DNA from 4 places in the Nocardioides ochotonae genome. Region 1 is predicted to be linked to each of the others. Evidence: predicted binding sites of a transcription regulator. Region 1 holds the regulator's gene; each other region holds the start of a gene.
What was found. Region 1 encodes LexA, which represses DNA repair genes until DNA is damaged. Its sites were predicted from a motif close to TCGAACANNTGTTCGA; they were not measured.

Region 1 (3,361 bases):
TCCCCTGCTCGCCGGTCGGGGTCGAGGCGACCGGCGATGTCTGGATGTGGCGTCAGCTGGTGGGCACCGCCAGGCGCTGACCGGCGATGAGCATCGGGGACTCGAGGGCGTTGAGCCGCTCGATGTGACGCATCGCCTCACGCACGTCGCCGTCGTCACTGATCTCCGAGGCGATCTCCCACAGGGTCTGGCCAGTGCCGACCGTGATGACCTCCGTGGGCTCCGCCTGACCCTTCTCCGCCGTGGCCATCGAGCCGCCGGCGAGGGCGAACCCCACGGCGAGCAGCACCGCGACGCAGAACCCGAAGATCACCGCGCGACCTCGGCGGGTGAGTCGCACCGACTGACCGCTCGTCGGGCGAGCGGGGGCGATCGCGATTGCGGGGTGCAGCGTGCTCATGATGGCTCCTGGGGAAGTGCCGGGAAGTGCAGGAAAGTGCGTCGGCCGCGGATCGCGGCGTCAGAGGATGTCTAACGCCCGCCACCGACAGTCCCGCCGGAACAGGACCAGATCAGCGGTTCGACCAGACGTTCGATCGAACATGTGTACGACGTTAGATCAGGTGTTCGAGGAACGCAAGCACCTGAGCGAACAAATGTTCGAGGCACCTCGAGGGTCGAGGTCCGCGACCGGCCCGCGACACGCCCTTCGAACAGATGTTTGAACTCTGGGGGTGGGAGTCGCTACGGTGGCCTCACGCCACCGACCCGGGGACGACTACCGGGCGAGCGGGCACCGACAACCCGGACCACGACCCGAGGGAAGGCACAGATGGCCAAGAAGAAGAGCGACGGGGTCGCTGAGCTCCCCGACGGTCCCGCCGACGCGACCGGGCTCACCCCGCGCCAGGTGCGGGTCCTGACCCACATCACCGACTGCATCGAGAAGCGCGGCTACCCGCCGAGCATGCGCGAGATCGGGCAGGCGGTCGGCCTGACCAGCTCCTCGAGCGTCGCGCACCAGCTGAAGGTCCTCGAGCAGAAGGGCTTCATCAAGCGCGACCCGCACCGCCCGCGCGCCCTCGAGGTGTTCCTGCCCGAGGTGATGGCCGCACGCAAGGCGATGTCCTCGGGCGAGGGATCCTCGATCGACGAGACCGGCATCGGCGACAGCGTGCCGGCCCCGTCGTACGTGCCCGTCGTGGGTCGGATCGCCGCGGGTGGGCCGATCCTGGCCGAGGAGCGGGTCGAGGACGTCTTCCCGCTGCCGCGCCAGCTGGTCGGCGACGGGCAGCTGTTCCTCCTCGAGGTCTCCGGCGACTCGATGATCGACGCCGCCGTCTGCAACGGCGACTACGTGGTGATCCGCCAGCAGCAGACCGCCAACAACGGCGACATGGTGGCCGCGCTCATCGACGGCGAGGCCACGGTGAAGACCTTCCAGCGCAAGGACGGCAAGGTCTGGCTGCTCCCCCACAACGACGCCTACGAGCCCATCGACGGCACCCACGCATCGATCCTGGGCAAGGTCACCGCGGTCCTGCGCCGGGTCTGATCCCGGCACGGATCGACGCAGCGCGGCTCTGACCGGGGCTGGCGCGGGGTGACACGCTCACCCCGCGCCAGCCCCGTCGCCGTTGCGAGGTCCTCGCTCGTCGCGCACGCGGCGCGATGCCGGCCGGCGGAGCGGCTCAGGCGGAGGGCTTGCCCGCGAGCCGGGCCAGCGCCTGGCGCACGATCCCCGGGTCGGTGGTCGTCCACATCGAGGGCAGGCTGGCCTTGAGGAAGCCGCCGTAGCGCGCGGTCGCCAGCCTCGGGTCGAGGACCGCGACCACGCCGCGGTCGGAGGTCGTGCGGATCAACCGACCGGCGCCCTGGGCCATCAGCAGCGCGGCATGGGTGGCGGCGACCTGCATGAACCCGTTGCCGCCGGCCTTGTCGGCCGCCTTCTGCCGCGCCGACATCAGCGGGTCGTCGGGGCGCGGGAACGGGATCCGGTCGATCAGCACCAGCTGGCAGGTCTCGCCGGGTACGTCGAGGCCCTGCCAGAGCGTCAGCGTGCCGAACAGGCAGGTGTGCGGGTCGGCGACGAACTGCTTGGCCAGCTCGGGCAGCTGGGCGTCGCCCTGCGCGAGCGTCGTCAGGTGCGGAAGCCGCTTGCGGACCTCCTCGGCCGCCGCCTCGGCCGCGCGGCGCGAGGAGAACAGGCCCAGCGCGCGCCCGTCGGCGGCGTCGATCAGCTCCACGATCTCGTCGAGCTGGGCCTTGACCAGCCCGTCGCGTCCCGGCGGCGGGAGGTGACGCGCGACGTAGAGGATGCCCTGCTGGCCGTAGTCGAACGGCGACCCGACGTCGAGGCCCCGCCAGGGCTGGCCCTCCCCCGGTGCGGCCGCGGTCGGCGAGCCGTCGATGATCCGCTCGGACGGCTTGAGCCCGACGCTGGTCGCGACCGAGCTGAAGTCGCCTCCGAGCATCAGGGTGGCCGAGGTGAACACGACGGTCTTCTCGTTGAGCAGCTTGTCGCGCATCTGGCCCCAGACCTGCAGCGGCGCCACACACAGCCGCGGGGGCATCCGCTCGGAGCCCTCGGTCATCCACAGGACGTCGGAGTCGAGCTCCGCGGCCATCCGCTCCGCGGTCGTGAAGACCTCCTGGAGCGTGCCGCGGGCCTGGGTGCGGCCGGCGTCGGCCTCCCCGTCGCGGTCCTTGTCCTTGGGGAACGCCGAGATCGCGGCGCGGGCGCTGTCACGGACCAGCACGAGCGCGTCCCCGAGGTCGACCGGGAGCTGCTCGAGGCGCCCCGGGCGGGCCTCGCCCATCGCGGCGCGCAGTGCGTCGGCGGCGTCGGAGAGGTCGTCGGCCTCGCTGCCGTCGACGTAGCGCTGGGCGCGCCGGGCGGCCCGCTCCACCTCGGCGGCCCACAGCTCGTCGGTGGCGGCCTGGGTGACCCGCTGGGTCAGCTCGTGGGCCTCGTCGATCACCACGACGTTGTAGTCGGGGATCATCGGGACGCCCTCGACCGCGTCGATCGCCAGCAGCGAGTGGTTGGTGATGATCAGGTGGGACTTCTGGGCCTTCTCCTTGGCCAGCTCGGCGAAGCACTCCTGACCGAAGGGGCACTTGGCGGCGCCGAGGCACTCGCGGTGGCTGACGCTGACCTGGCGCCACTCCTTGTCGGTGTGGCGCGGGGCGTTGTCGCGCTCGCCGCTGCCGCCGTCCTCGGCCTCCTTGTCGGCCCAGGCGCGCAGTTCGAGCACCTTGGCGCCCATGGAGCCCTCGGGCAGCTGCACCAGCGCACCCTGGTCGTCCGGCACGCCCTCACGGACCCGGTGGAGACAGGCGTAGTTGGAGCGGCCCTTCAGCACGGCGTACGACGTGTCGACGCCCGGCTGCCCCTTCAGCGCGGTGGTCAGGCGGGGGA
Region 2 (3,361 bases), 1.2 Mb from region 1:
TCGATCGTCGCGCGGGCGCCGACCACGTCGGCCACCGCGTCGAGGGTCTTCAGGCCGTGGCCGGTGTTGATGACGACCGTCTCCAGGCTGGTGTCGAGCTGGCCGGTCTCGACGAGCTTCTTCAGCACGCCGACCGTGGTGCCGCCGGCGGTCTCGGTGAACACACCCTCGGTGCGGGCGAGCAGCACGATCGCGTCGCGCACCTCGTCGTCGGTGATGTCCTCGACCGCTCCCCCGGTCTGGCGGCACACGTCGAGGACGTAGATGCCGTCGGCGGGGTTGCCGATCGCGAGGCTCTTGGCGATGGTGTCCGGCTTGACCGGGCGGATCGCGTCGACGCCGGCCTTGTAGGCGACCGAGACCGGCGAGCAGCCGGTGGCCTGGGCGCCGTACACCTTGTAGGGCTTGTCCTCGACGAGGCCGAGCTCGATCAGCTCCTGGAAGGCCTTGTGCACCTTGGTCAGCTGCGAGCCGGACGCGACCGGGATGACGATCTGGTCGGGCAGGCGCCAGCCGAGCTGCTCGGCGATCTCGTAGCCGAGGGTCTTGGAGCCCTCGGCGTAGTACGGGCGGACGTTGACGTTGACGAACGCCCAGCCGTCCTCCTCGCCCGCGATCTCGCTGGCGAGCTTGTTGACGTCGTCGTAGTTGCCGTTCACGGCGACCAGCGAGTCGGTGTAGATCGCGGAGTTGATCTGCTTGGGCTTCTCGAGGTTGCTGGGGATGAAGACGACCGTCTTGATCCCGGCACGGGCGCCGGCCGCGGCGACCGCGTTGGCCAGGTTGCCGGTCGAGGGGCAGGCGAAGACCTTGCTGCCGAACTCGCGGGCCGCGCTCAGGGCGCAGGCGACGACGCGGTCCTTGAAGGAGTTGGTGGGGTTGGTGCTGTCGTCCTTGACCCACAGGTTGTCGATGCCGAGGGCGCGGCCGAGGTTGTCGGCCTTGAGTAGCCGGGTGAAGCCGGGCTCCATGTTGGGGCTGGACTCGATGTCGCTCGGCACCGGGAGGAGCGCCTTGTAGCGCCAGATGTTGGCCGGACCGGCCTCGATCTCCTCGCGGGTGACGGCCGGGAAGTCGTAGGCGATCTCCAGGGGGCCGAAGCACTCCGGACACGCGTAGTGGGGCCCGAGGGCGACCTGGTGGCCGCACTCACGACAGCTCAGCCCGGTGGCGTGGCCGAACGCGCCGTCGCGCAGCTCGTGGGCCGGGGTGGCGACCTGGGTCGACTCGGAAACAACGGCGCTCATGAAGGACCTCCTTCTCATCTTCTCCGGCTGCGACCATCGCGCCGGACGGAATTGGCACCGTTTCCACGATCCGATCCCTGGCGGGAGGCGGAGGCTCGTGGCGGTTGCCGGGACTTCTTCGGGCCGTATCCCTCAGTCCCTCTTGATGAGCAAGGCTCACCTTACGGGCACCGTTTCGAGTGGTGGTCATCGGTCCCGGGATGTGGACTAGCGCGGCCCGGCGAGGCGTGTCAGGCGGTCGCGGAACGGCCAACAGGCCCCCGAAAAGCGCTCAGCCGACCTTCGCGGCCGTGCCGCCGCAGCAGAAGTCTTTACCTTGCAGTTCCATCGCGCCCCTTCATCTCGAACGTGCGTTCGAGTAAGATAAGGCATGGCCGACCACGAGCTCCCCGACTGCGACACCCCAGCCGCCGTGCTGGCGTTCGCGCAGGAGCAGCGGGCCGCGGTGCAGCGGGGCGAGGTGCTGATCCTGGAGGCCGCCCTGGTGTGGGCGGCGATGCACCCGGAGGAGACGGTCGCCGAGGCAACGCCGACGACCGGACTGGTCTTCGGTGAGCTCGCCGTGCCGCTGGCGGGTGAAGGTACGCCGCTGGTGGCGGAGTTCGCCCCGATGGAGTTCGGAGCCGCGCTCGGCATGTCCACCGATGCGGCCCGGGGCCTCGTCGGTGATGCGCTGGAGTTGGCGCACCGGCTGCCGCGGATCTTCAAGCGCGTCCGCGCAGGCGAGGTGCCGGCTTGGAAGGGCCGCCGGATCGCGCAGCTCACCACCACGCTGCCGCTGACCGGTGCCGAGTTCGTGGACCGCCAACTAGCCGCAGGCGTGGACAAGGTCGGGTGGGCGGCGATCGGGCGGCTCGTCGACCGGGCCCGGGTGACATTCGACCCCGAAGGTGCCGAGAAGGACCGCCGCGAGGCCGCCGCCGGGCGACGCTTCGACGTCCACACCCGCGAGGCAAACCACGACGGCACCGTCCACGTGGAAGGGGTCCTCGACCTCGCCGACGCAATGGACCTGGAAACTGCGATCCGCCACGGAGCCGAGGAGCTGGCGGTGCTCGGGTCCGCCGAGTCGTTGGACGTGCGTCGTTCGATGGCCGCCGGCGAGCTCGCCCGGCGACAGCTGGCCTTCGACCTCCGCGCCGAAGCAGGTGACGGCGCCGCGTCGGTGGTGAAGCCCCGCCAGGTCGTCATCCACGTCCACCTCTCCCACGCCGCGATCAGCCGCGACGAAGCCGGCTTCGCGCAGATCGAAGAGACCCGGTCCGTCGTCTCCACCGCGCAGGTCCGCGACTGGTGCAGCGGCGACGCGCAGGTGGTGATCAAGCCGGTCATCGACCTCGAGTCCCACCACGACACCGACGCCTACGCCGTCCCCGACCGCCTCGCCGAACAGACCCGGATGGTCCAACCGGTGTGCGCGTTCCCGTGGTGCGAGAGACCCGCGAGGCACTGCGACACCGACCACGTCACCGCCCACGGCGACGACGGCCCGACGTGCTCGTGCAATCTCGCACCGTTGTGTCGCCGCCATCACCGGGCCAAGACCCACACGGCGTGGACCTACGACACCACTGACGCGGCGACGTACCTCTGGCGCTCGCCCCACGGGCTGCACCTGGTGAAGCGGTGCGGCGAGACCAGGCTCGTCACCGCCCACCCGCCCGACGAGTAGATCCACCGCCCCGGACCCCGCCAGCACTCCGCTCGCGGGGTCGGTCCCCTGTCCGCGCCGACGGTGTCGACAAGCTCGGCCGACGGCAACGCCCGGCCGACGGGGTTGCGGTCGACGGGGCGACTGGCGACGGACCGAGCAGACGAGCGCGAGCGCTCAGGCGTCGACGTGCGCGTGGGCGGCGCGGATGTCGGCGGTGAGCCGGCGCAGCAGCTCCACGACCCCCTCGGGGCCGTGGACGACGATGTCGGCGCGCGCCATCAGCGCGCTCTCCTCCTCGGAGGCAGAGCAGACCAGCAGGGTGGGCATCCCGGCGTCGGCCAGCGCGCACACCGCGTCGAAGGCCTCGAGGTCGCCGAGGTCGTCGCCGGCGAACAGGAAGGCGCCCGCGCCGACCTCCTCCACCAGGGTCTCGACGGCCTTGCCCTTGTCCATCCCGGGG
Region 3 (3,361 bases), 1.7 Mb from region 1:
CCTCGGGTTCGACGCCGCGGTGAACTACCGCGACGGGTCCCCGCTGAAGCTGCTGGAGCCGCACGGCCCGTTCGACGTCTACTTCGACAACGTCGGCGGCGAGCACCTCGAGGCCGCCATCGCGCTGCTCTCCGACCACGGCCGGATCGCCGCCTGCGGCTCGATCGCGAGCTACAACGACGAGTTGCCGACCCCGGGCCCGCGCAACATGTTCCAGGTGGTCACCAAGCGGCTGCGGATGCAGGGCTTCATCGTCACCGACCACGGCGACGTGGCCCGGGAGTACCAGCAGCTGGCGAGGCAGTGGGTCGCCGACGGCAAGCTGGTCAGCCGCGAGACGGTCGTCGAGGGGCTCGACCACGCGGTGGACGCGTTCCTGGGGCTGCACCGTGGCGAGAACCTCGGCAAGATGTTGGTGCGGTTGTGAGGGTCCTGGGGCTGCGCTGAACCGCTGCCCCTCGCTCTACGGTTGAGCTGCGACATCGGCTGACAGCGTCTGGGCCGACTACCGGTCGCAGATGCCGTCGCTCGTGACGGTCACCGACGCGGACCGGCGCGCCCTGGCCGAGCTTCGGACAGCCGGCTGGACTCTCGGCGTCATCACGAACGGCATGCTCGACAACCAGGAGGGCAAGATTCGCCGCACCGGCCTGGACGCCCTCGTCGACGGATGGGTCGTGTCCGACGCTGTCGGTGCCCGCAAACCGGCTCCTGCCATCTTCCACGCGCTCGCCAGCAGGCTCGGTTGCACGCTCGAGGGCTGGATGATCGGCGACAGTCTCGAGCTCGACGTCGCGGGTGGGGCTGCCGTCGGGCTGAGCACGGCGTGGCTCGACGACGGATCGGACCCGACGGGCCACCAGCCGGATCTGGTGGTCGGCTCGGTAGCGGCAGCCGCTCGAGCCATCTTGGATGGCCAGCCGAGCCCTACCCCGCGCTGAGGCAGGCCGGTAGGCGCTATTCGCGGTACAACGGCGCCTCCTGGCCGTAGAGCACCTGTCGGACTGCCCCGGGTAGCGCTCGTGCCAAGTCTTGGGACGCATCGACGGAGCAGCCCACGGTGAACTCGATCTCCTCGTCGACGTCGCAGGCCAGGCACCAGGCCTGATCCTCGGGCCAGACGACGTTCGGTTCTTGATGGTGACCCTGCGCGGAGCCGTACCAGGCGAGCGCCGGCGCGTCTCTGAGCTCGCCGACGGGGCCGGTGAAGAGCAGCATCTCTCGATTCGGAATCATCACTCGCGGGGCCTTGGGGACCGTCCCCCGATTCGTCCAGCCCTCCCAGATCGCGACTGCCGCGATCCGCGCCTCCGGGGCGAGGGCTACCGCTGTCACACCTCAATCGCATCAGGGCCCGCCCGGTCCGGCGACCTTTATCCACAGATTCATCCTTTACCTTCCATGCTGTTCGAAAGATTTCGAACACGGGTAGGATCGGGATATAGGGGAACCCACCCCACATCCCTTGATCTCGGGAGGCATCGATGGCCGACACGGCTCATCCCTACCTCGCCGACGTGGGGTGCGCGGAGGCGTTCCTCGACAAGATCGCCGACCGCGATCCGACCTTCCTGTCGATCTCGGAGAAGCGCCAGGCGCTGAGGATGACGGCCCACCTGGCCTCGCGGGCCCAGGCGATGCACGCGCGGGTGATCGCGTGCGCCGACGACGTGGCCGACGCCGACGGGTGCCGCGACGTCGCCGCCTGGGTGGCACACCGCACCCACACCGCCGCCCCGACCGCCCAGCGACTGCAGCGGCTCGGAGTCGCCTGCGAGCGGAGCTGGCACCGCGTCGGGACCGCGCTCGCGGGCGGACACGTCAGCCTCGACCAGGGCCACGTGATCGTGGCCGCGCTCGACGACCTCACCGACGCCTTCGACCTCATCGAGGCAAGCGCCGAGGAGTGGGCCGACATGCTCGCCCGCGCCGAGACCTACCTCGTGGAGCAGGCCGCCGACTTCGGGCCACGTGAGCTGGCCCGCCTAGCTGAGCGGCTGCTGGAGGTCGTCGCGCCGGAGTGGGCCGAGAAGGTCGAGGAGGAGCAGCTGCGCGCCGCGGAGCGCCGCGCCCGGCGGCGTACGACGCTGGGGGTGCGGCACCTCGGCGACGGATCCGCAGTGATCCGGGCCCGGGTGCCGGAGAGCATCGCGCTGCGACTGACCACGATGCTGGAGTCGTTCACCAACCCTCGGCGCGCAGCAGACGAGACCGCTTCGCCTGCCACTGACGGGCGGCGGGTGCCCTACGAGCGCCGGCTCGGCGAGGCCTTCTGCTCGCTGCTCGAGGCCATCGACCCCTCGAGACTCCCCCTGCACGGCGGCGACGCGACCACTCTCGTGATCACGATGGACCTCCAGGCGCTCGTCGACGGCCTCGGGTCCGCGACGCTGGCGGACGGCTCCCGCATCACCGCGGGCGAGGCCCGCAGACTCGCCTGCACAGCCAATCTCGTCCCCGCGGTGCTCGGCACCCAGTCGGTGCCGCTCGATCTCGGTCGCACGAACCGGCTCTTCAGCCCGGGTCAGAGAAAGGCCCTGGCAATTCGCGACCAGGAATGCCGCGCCGACGGATGCACGATTCCCTCGACCTGGTGCGAGGCACATCATGTGAATCCATGGTCAGCGGGCGGGAAGACCGCTCTCGGCAACGGATTGCTGCTGTGCTCGCATCACCATCATTTGATCCATGACGACCGATATGTCCACCAACGGATGCCGAACGGCGATATCCGATTCAGTCGGCGGACGTGAGCACATGGTCGCAGCCGGGGATAGAAGGCCGCGTCCCCGGCCCGATATCAGCTCGTCGCGGCTGCGGGGTAGGACCCGGCGCAGAACCTGCCGCGCTTGTTCGACGCAGTTGCGGTGATCGTGACCTCGCCCCGGCCGACGCGAGTCAGCACTCCACTGTTCCACGACCCGCGAGCGTTCACCGTCGATGCCCCTTCCCCACCTGCACTGTTGCCGTTGACACTCATGCTGAGCCGCCAGGTCCACTGAGCTCGCGGTGAGAGCTTCCGGGCAGCGATGCGCGCACGGTCAGTCCCGCAGCCATCGCTTCGCTCCATTCCTACGTGACCGGCGTGACGGACACGCCTTCTGGTGTGCCGTCGTAGATGCTCAGGGCCCAGTCGCTGCCATCTCCCGCTCGAACCTGGATCCGCTTGGCGCCCGGGGGCGCGCTCACGATCGTGCTGGTCGTAACCCCGTCGCAGCCGATGACGGACGCGGCATCGGGGTAGTCGAAGTTGACGAGCTGAGCTTCAGCTCCGGCGACGGACGACGTACAGGTCATCGCGATCGTGTAGGTCACCCCCCTGGGGGTGAACTCGTAGACCTCGGAGTTGCCGGCACCGAGG
Region 4 (3,361 bases), 1.3 Mb from region 1:
CCGAGCCCGACCCCCAGCCGAGCCCGGAGCCCGCAGAGCCCGACGCCTGAGTCGGCGCCTGACTCGGCGCCAGGTTGGTCGAGCGGGCGTCCGTCGGTCCTGTCATAGGTCCAGGCCGCTGGGAAAGCCCGACGTCAGCTGTCCATCGCTGCTCTGCTCCGCAGCAGATCCGAGACCGGCTCGCCGGCCAAACTGCCCTCGACGGGTACGCGCCGCGGCCGCCTGGCGGATCCGTCCCGGCCATGCCGCTGCCTCGAGCGCCCCATCGCCGGCTACCTCTACCGACGCCTCGGGAGGCTCCGCCTCACACCCTCGACAGACAGCGGAGCATCCCAAGTCCGGGGTAGCCGGACCGGGCAGGGGTATGGCCCCGCCGGCGGGCTGTCGACGGGGCCGGGGCGGTCGATCTACTCGTCCGGTGGGTGTGCGGTGACGAGCCGGGTCTCGCCGTGGTCCTTGACCAGGTGCAGCCCGTGGGGCGATCGCCAGAGGTACGTCGAGGCATCGGTGGTGTCGTAGGTCCACGCGGTGTGGGTCTTCGCTCGGTGATGTCGCCGGCAGAGCGGCGCGAGATTGCACGAGCACGTCGGGCCACCGTCACCGTGGGCGGTGACGTGGTCGGTGTCGCAGCGCCGGGCCGGTCGTTCGCACCACGGGAACGCGCACACCGGCTGGGTGAGACGGGTCTGCTCGACGAGCCGGTCAGGCACTGCGTAGGCGGCGGTGGGGTGGTGGGCCTCGAGGTCGATCACCGGCCTGACGACCACCTGGGCGTCGCCGCTGCACCACTGGCGGACCTGCTCGGTGGACACGATCGACCGGGTCTCCTCGACGTGGGCGATGCCGGCCTCATCACGGCTGATCGCGGCGTGGGAGAGGTGGACGTGGATGACACGACCTGGCGCGGCTTCACGACCGAGGCAGCACCATCACCGGCTTCGGCCCGCAGGTCGAGGGCGAGTTGCCGTCGGGCCAGCTCACCGGCCGCGATCGAGCGACGCACGTCCAACGCCTCCGTCGACCCGAGAGCCGCCAGTTCCTCGGCGCCGTGCCGGATCGCGGCGTCGAGGTCGAGTGCGTCGGCGAGGTCGAGCACCCCCTCGACGTGGACGGTGCCGTCGTGGGTGGCCTCGCGGGTGTGGACGTCGAAGCGACGCGCGTCCGCAGCGGCAAGGCGCTGCTTCTCCGCGCCCTCGGGGTCGAACATCACGCGGGCCTGATCGACGAGCCGCTCGATCCCGGCCCAGCTGATCTTCCCGACGACGGCGGCGAGCTGGCGGTCCACGAAGTCCGCCCCATCGAGCGGCAGGGTGGTGGTCAGCTGTGCGAGCCGCCGCGCCTTCCACAGCGGCACCTTGCCGGCGCGGACCAGCTTCCAGGTCCGCTTCAACCGATGCGCCAGCTCCAGCGCGTCCCCGACCAGCGCTCGGGCGGAGTCGGTCGACAGACCCAGCGCGGCGCCGAACTCCATCGGCGCGAACTCCGCCACCAGCGGCGCACCCTCACCCGCCAGGGGCACCGCGCCCTCCCCGAACACCAACCCGTTGGTTGACCCTGTCGAAACCTCAGAGACCGACTCCTCCGGGTGCATCGACGCCCACACCAGAGCCGCTTCCACGACGTCGATCTCCGCCCGCTGGGCCGCAGCCCGGCGGCGCTGCGCGAACGCCAGCACGGCGGCTGGGGTGTCGCACTCGGGGAGTTCGGGGGAGGCCATGCCTCATTCTACTCGAACGCATGTTCGAGAATAAGGGGTTGTCCACCGCGATCTCGGCCAGGCGTCCGACGGAGGTCGACCACCGTTGGTCGAGCAGCGCGCGCCAGCGAGGCCGTCGAGACCCTCACCAGCCGGGGACGCTCCTCTGTCTGGTCAAGGGGTGCGGGGCGGGGACTTTCGTGGTTTGTCCGCTGTTCGCCGTGACGGGCGGCGCCGGCGAGCATCGCGAACGCGGCCTCGGAGTGGACCCGGCCGCGGTGCGCACCATCGCGGGCAGCTTCTGGGCGGCGAACCGGCCGGTGCGTGCGGAGCGCCGCAGCGGCGCGAAGTCCCCCTCGACGCGGTCCGCGTCGCGCGTAAGGCCCCGTCCCAGCCCCGGCTGGACACCCCGCGCGTCGGCGGGGACCGCCAGGCGCAGCGGTGCTGATCACCAAGGACTGTGATGAGACACGACCGGTGCGCTTACACCGGTCGGTCAAGCTCCTGACCAGGCCAGCCACTCCAACCCAGGCCGGGCCGGCAGCCGGAAACGGACAAGTCCCGGGCAGGACACCCGCTGACTACGCGGGGCCAGTCTCGACAAGCTCGACCAACGGCGGCGGCCGGCCAGCGGGGCATCGACAAGGTTCACCCACACCCCCGCCACCGACCAACGAAGCGGAGAAACTACTCCGTCGGTGAACCCGAGGGCTCCTCCGTGGGCGACTCCTCGACCGACTCGGGGTCCAGGACGGCGCGGGAGGCCTCGTCGATGCGCTCGGTGTAGTCGCCGATGTCATCGACGACCGGGACGGTGAAGAGCTCGCGCAGGATCGGGTTCACCGCGGCCTCGAGCTCGCCCCACACGTCGAGCAGCGGCGGGATCTGCAGGGCCCGCACGCTGGTGTTGAACGCGCCGGCGTGCTCGGGCTGGCGGCCGGGCTGCAGGAAGTCCTCGCTGAGCGCGACCTCCTGGTTGGCGGGTGCCAGGTAGCCCGCACGCGTCACCTCGCGCACCGACTCGGTGGACAGCGCGTGCACCACGAAGTCGGCGGCCTCGGGCACGCTGCGGGCGGTGGTGGAGACGCAGAGCCCGGTGATGTCGCCGACGGTCGCCGGGGACTCCAGGACCGGCATCGGGATGACGTCGAAGTCCAGCCCCCGCACGCGGCGCAGCTCGGGCACGAGCGAGCGGTCGCCGGGGATCATCGCGACCTTGCCGGCCTTGAACCAGTCCAGCGCCGTACGGCGGGCCAGCTGGGCGTCGGACAGCGTCAGCGTCGGGTCACGCAGCACCCGCAGGGACTCGGCCAGCGCCTCGCGCGAGTCGTCGTCGTTCAGGGCGAGCGAGGTCGGGTCGGTCTCGTCGTCGAACAGCGGGCCGCCGGAGTACACGAACGGCGCGAGGCCCAGGAGGGTCGGCGGGACGTGCACGCCCTTGGTCCCCCGGCGCTTGCGGGAGGCGAAGTTCGCGGCCTCCTCGAACTGCGCGAAGGTCCACTTGGTGCGGGCGGCCGACGGGACGTCGAGGCCGAGCTCGGCCATCCGGTCGAAGTCGACGAGGTCGGTGTTGTAGTACATGACCGTGGGCGAGATGCCGTAGGGCATGCACTGCAGCTCGCGGTCGAGCCCGAAGGCCTCGAGCGCGGAGCGGGAGTAGCGGTC

Region 2: HBO46_RS02855 (HNH endonuclease signature motif containing protein) is a predicted target of LexA. The motif match lies at 1,590-1,605, and genes of this name have one in related genera.
Region 3: HBO46_RS09410 (HNH endonuclease signature motif containing protein) is a predicted target of LexA. The motif match lies at 1,419-1,434, and genes of this name have one in related genera.
Region 4: HBO46_RS03450 (DUF222 domain-containing protein) is a predicted target of LexA. The motif match lies at 1,730-1,745, and genes of this name have one in related genera.

What each region holds. Positions count from the first base shown of each region.
Region 1 is NZ_CP061769.1:3,637,371-3,640,731, forward strand. It holds gene HBO46_RS17470 (LysM peptidoglycan-binding domain-containing protein) at 53-400, opposite strand; gene lexA (transcriptional repressor LexA) at 773-1,495, shown strand; gene HBO46_RS17480 (ATP-dependent DNA helicase) at 1,632-3,361, opposite strand, start outside.
Region 2 is NZ_CP061769.1:585,011-588,371, reverse strand. It holds gene thrC (threonine synthase) at 1-1,247, opposite strand, end outside; SAM riboswitch class I at 1,259-1,399, opposite strand; gene HBO46_RS02855 (HNH endonuclease signature motif containing protein) at 1,618-2,919, shown strand; gene otsB (trehalose-phosphatase) at 3,076-3,361, opposite strand, start outside.
Region 3 is NZ_CP061769.1:1,951,148-1,954,508, reverse strand. It holds gene HBO46_RS09425 (NADP-dependent oxidoreductase) at 1-427, shown strand, start outside; partial or broken gene HBO46_RS09420 (HAD family hydrolase) at 510-941, shown strand; gene HBO46_RS09415 (hypothetical protein) at 958-1,218, opposite strand; gene HBO46_RS09410 (HNH endonuclease signature motif containing protein) at 1,485-2,753, shown strand; gene HBO46_RS09405 (hypothetical protein) at 3,073-3,361, opposite strand, start outside.
Region 4 is NZ_CP061769.1:691,741-695,101, reverse strand. It holds gene HBO46_RS03460 (HRDC domain-containing protein) at 1-50, shown strand, start outside; gene HBO46_RS03455 (HNH endonuclease signature motif containing protein) at 408-812, opposite strand; gene HBO46_RS03450 (DUF222 domain-containing protein) at 749-1,717, opposite strand; gene HBO46_RS03445 (ABC transporter substrate-binding protein) at 2,384-3,361, opposite strand, start outside.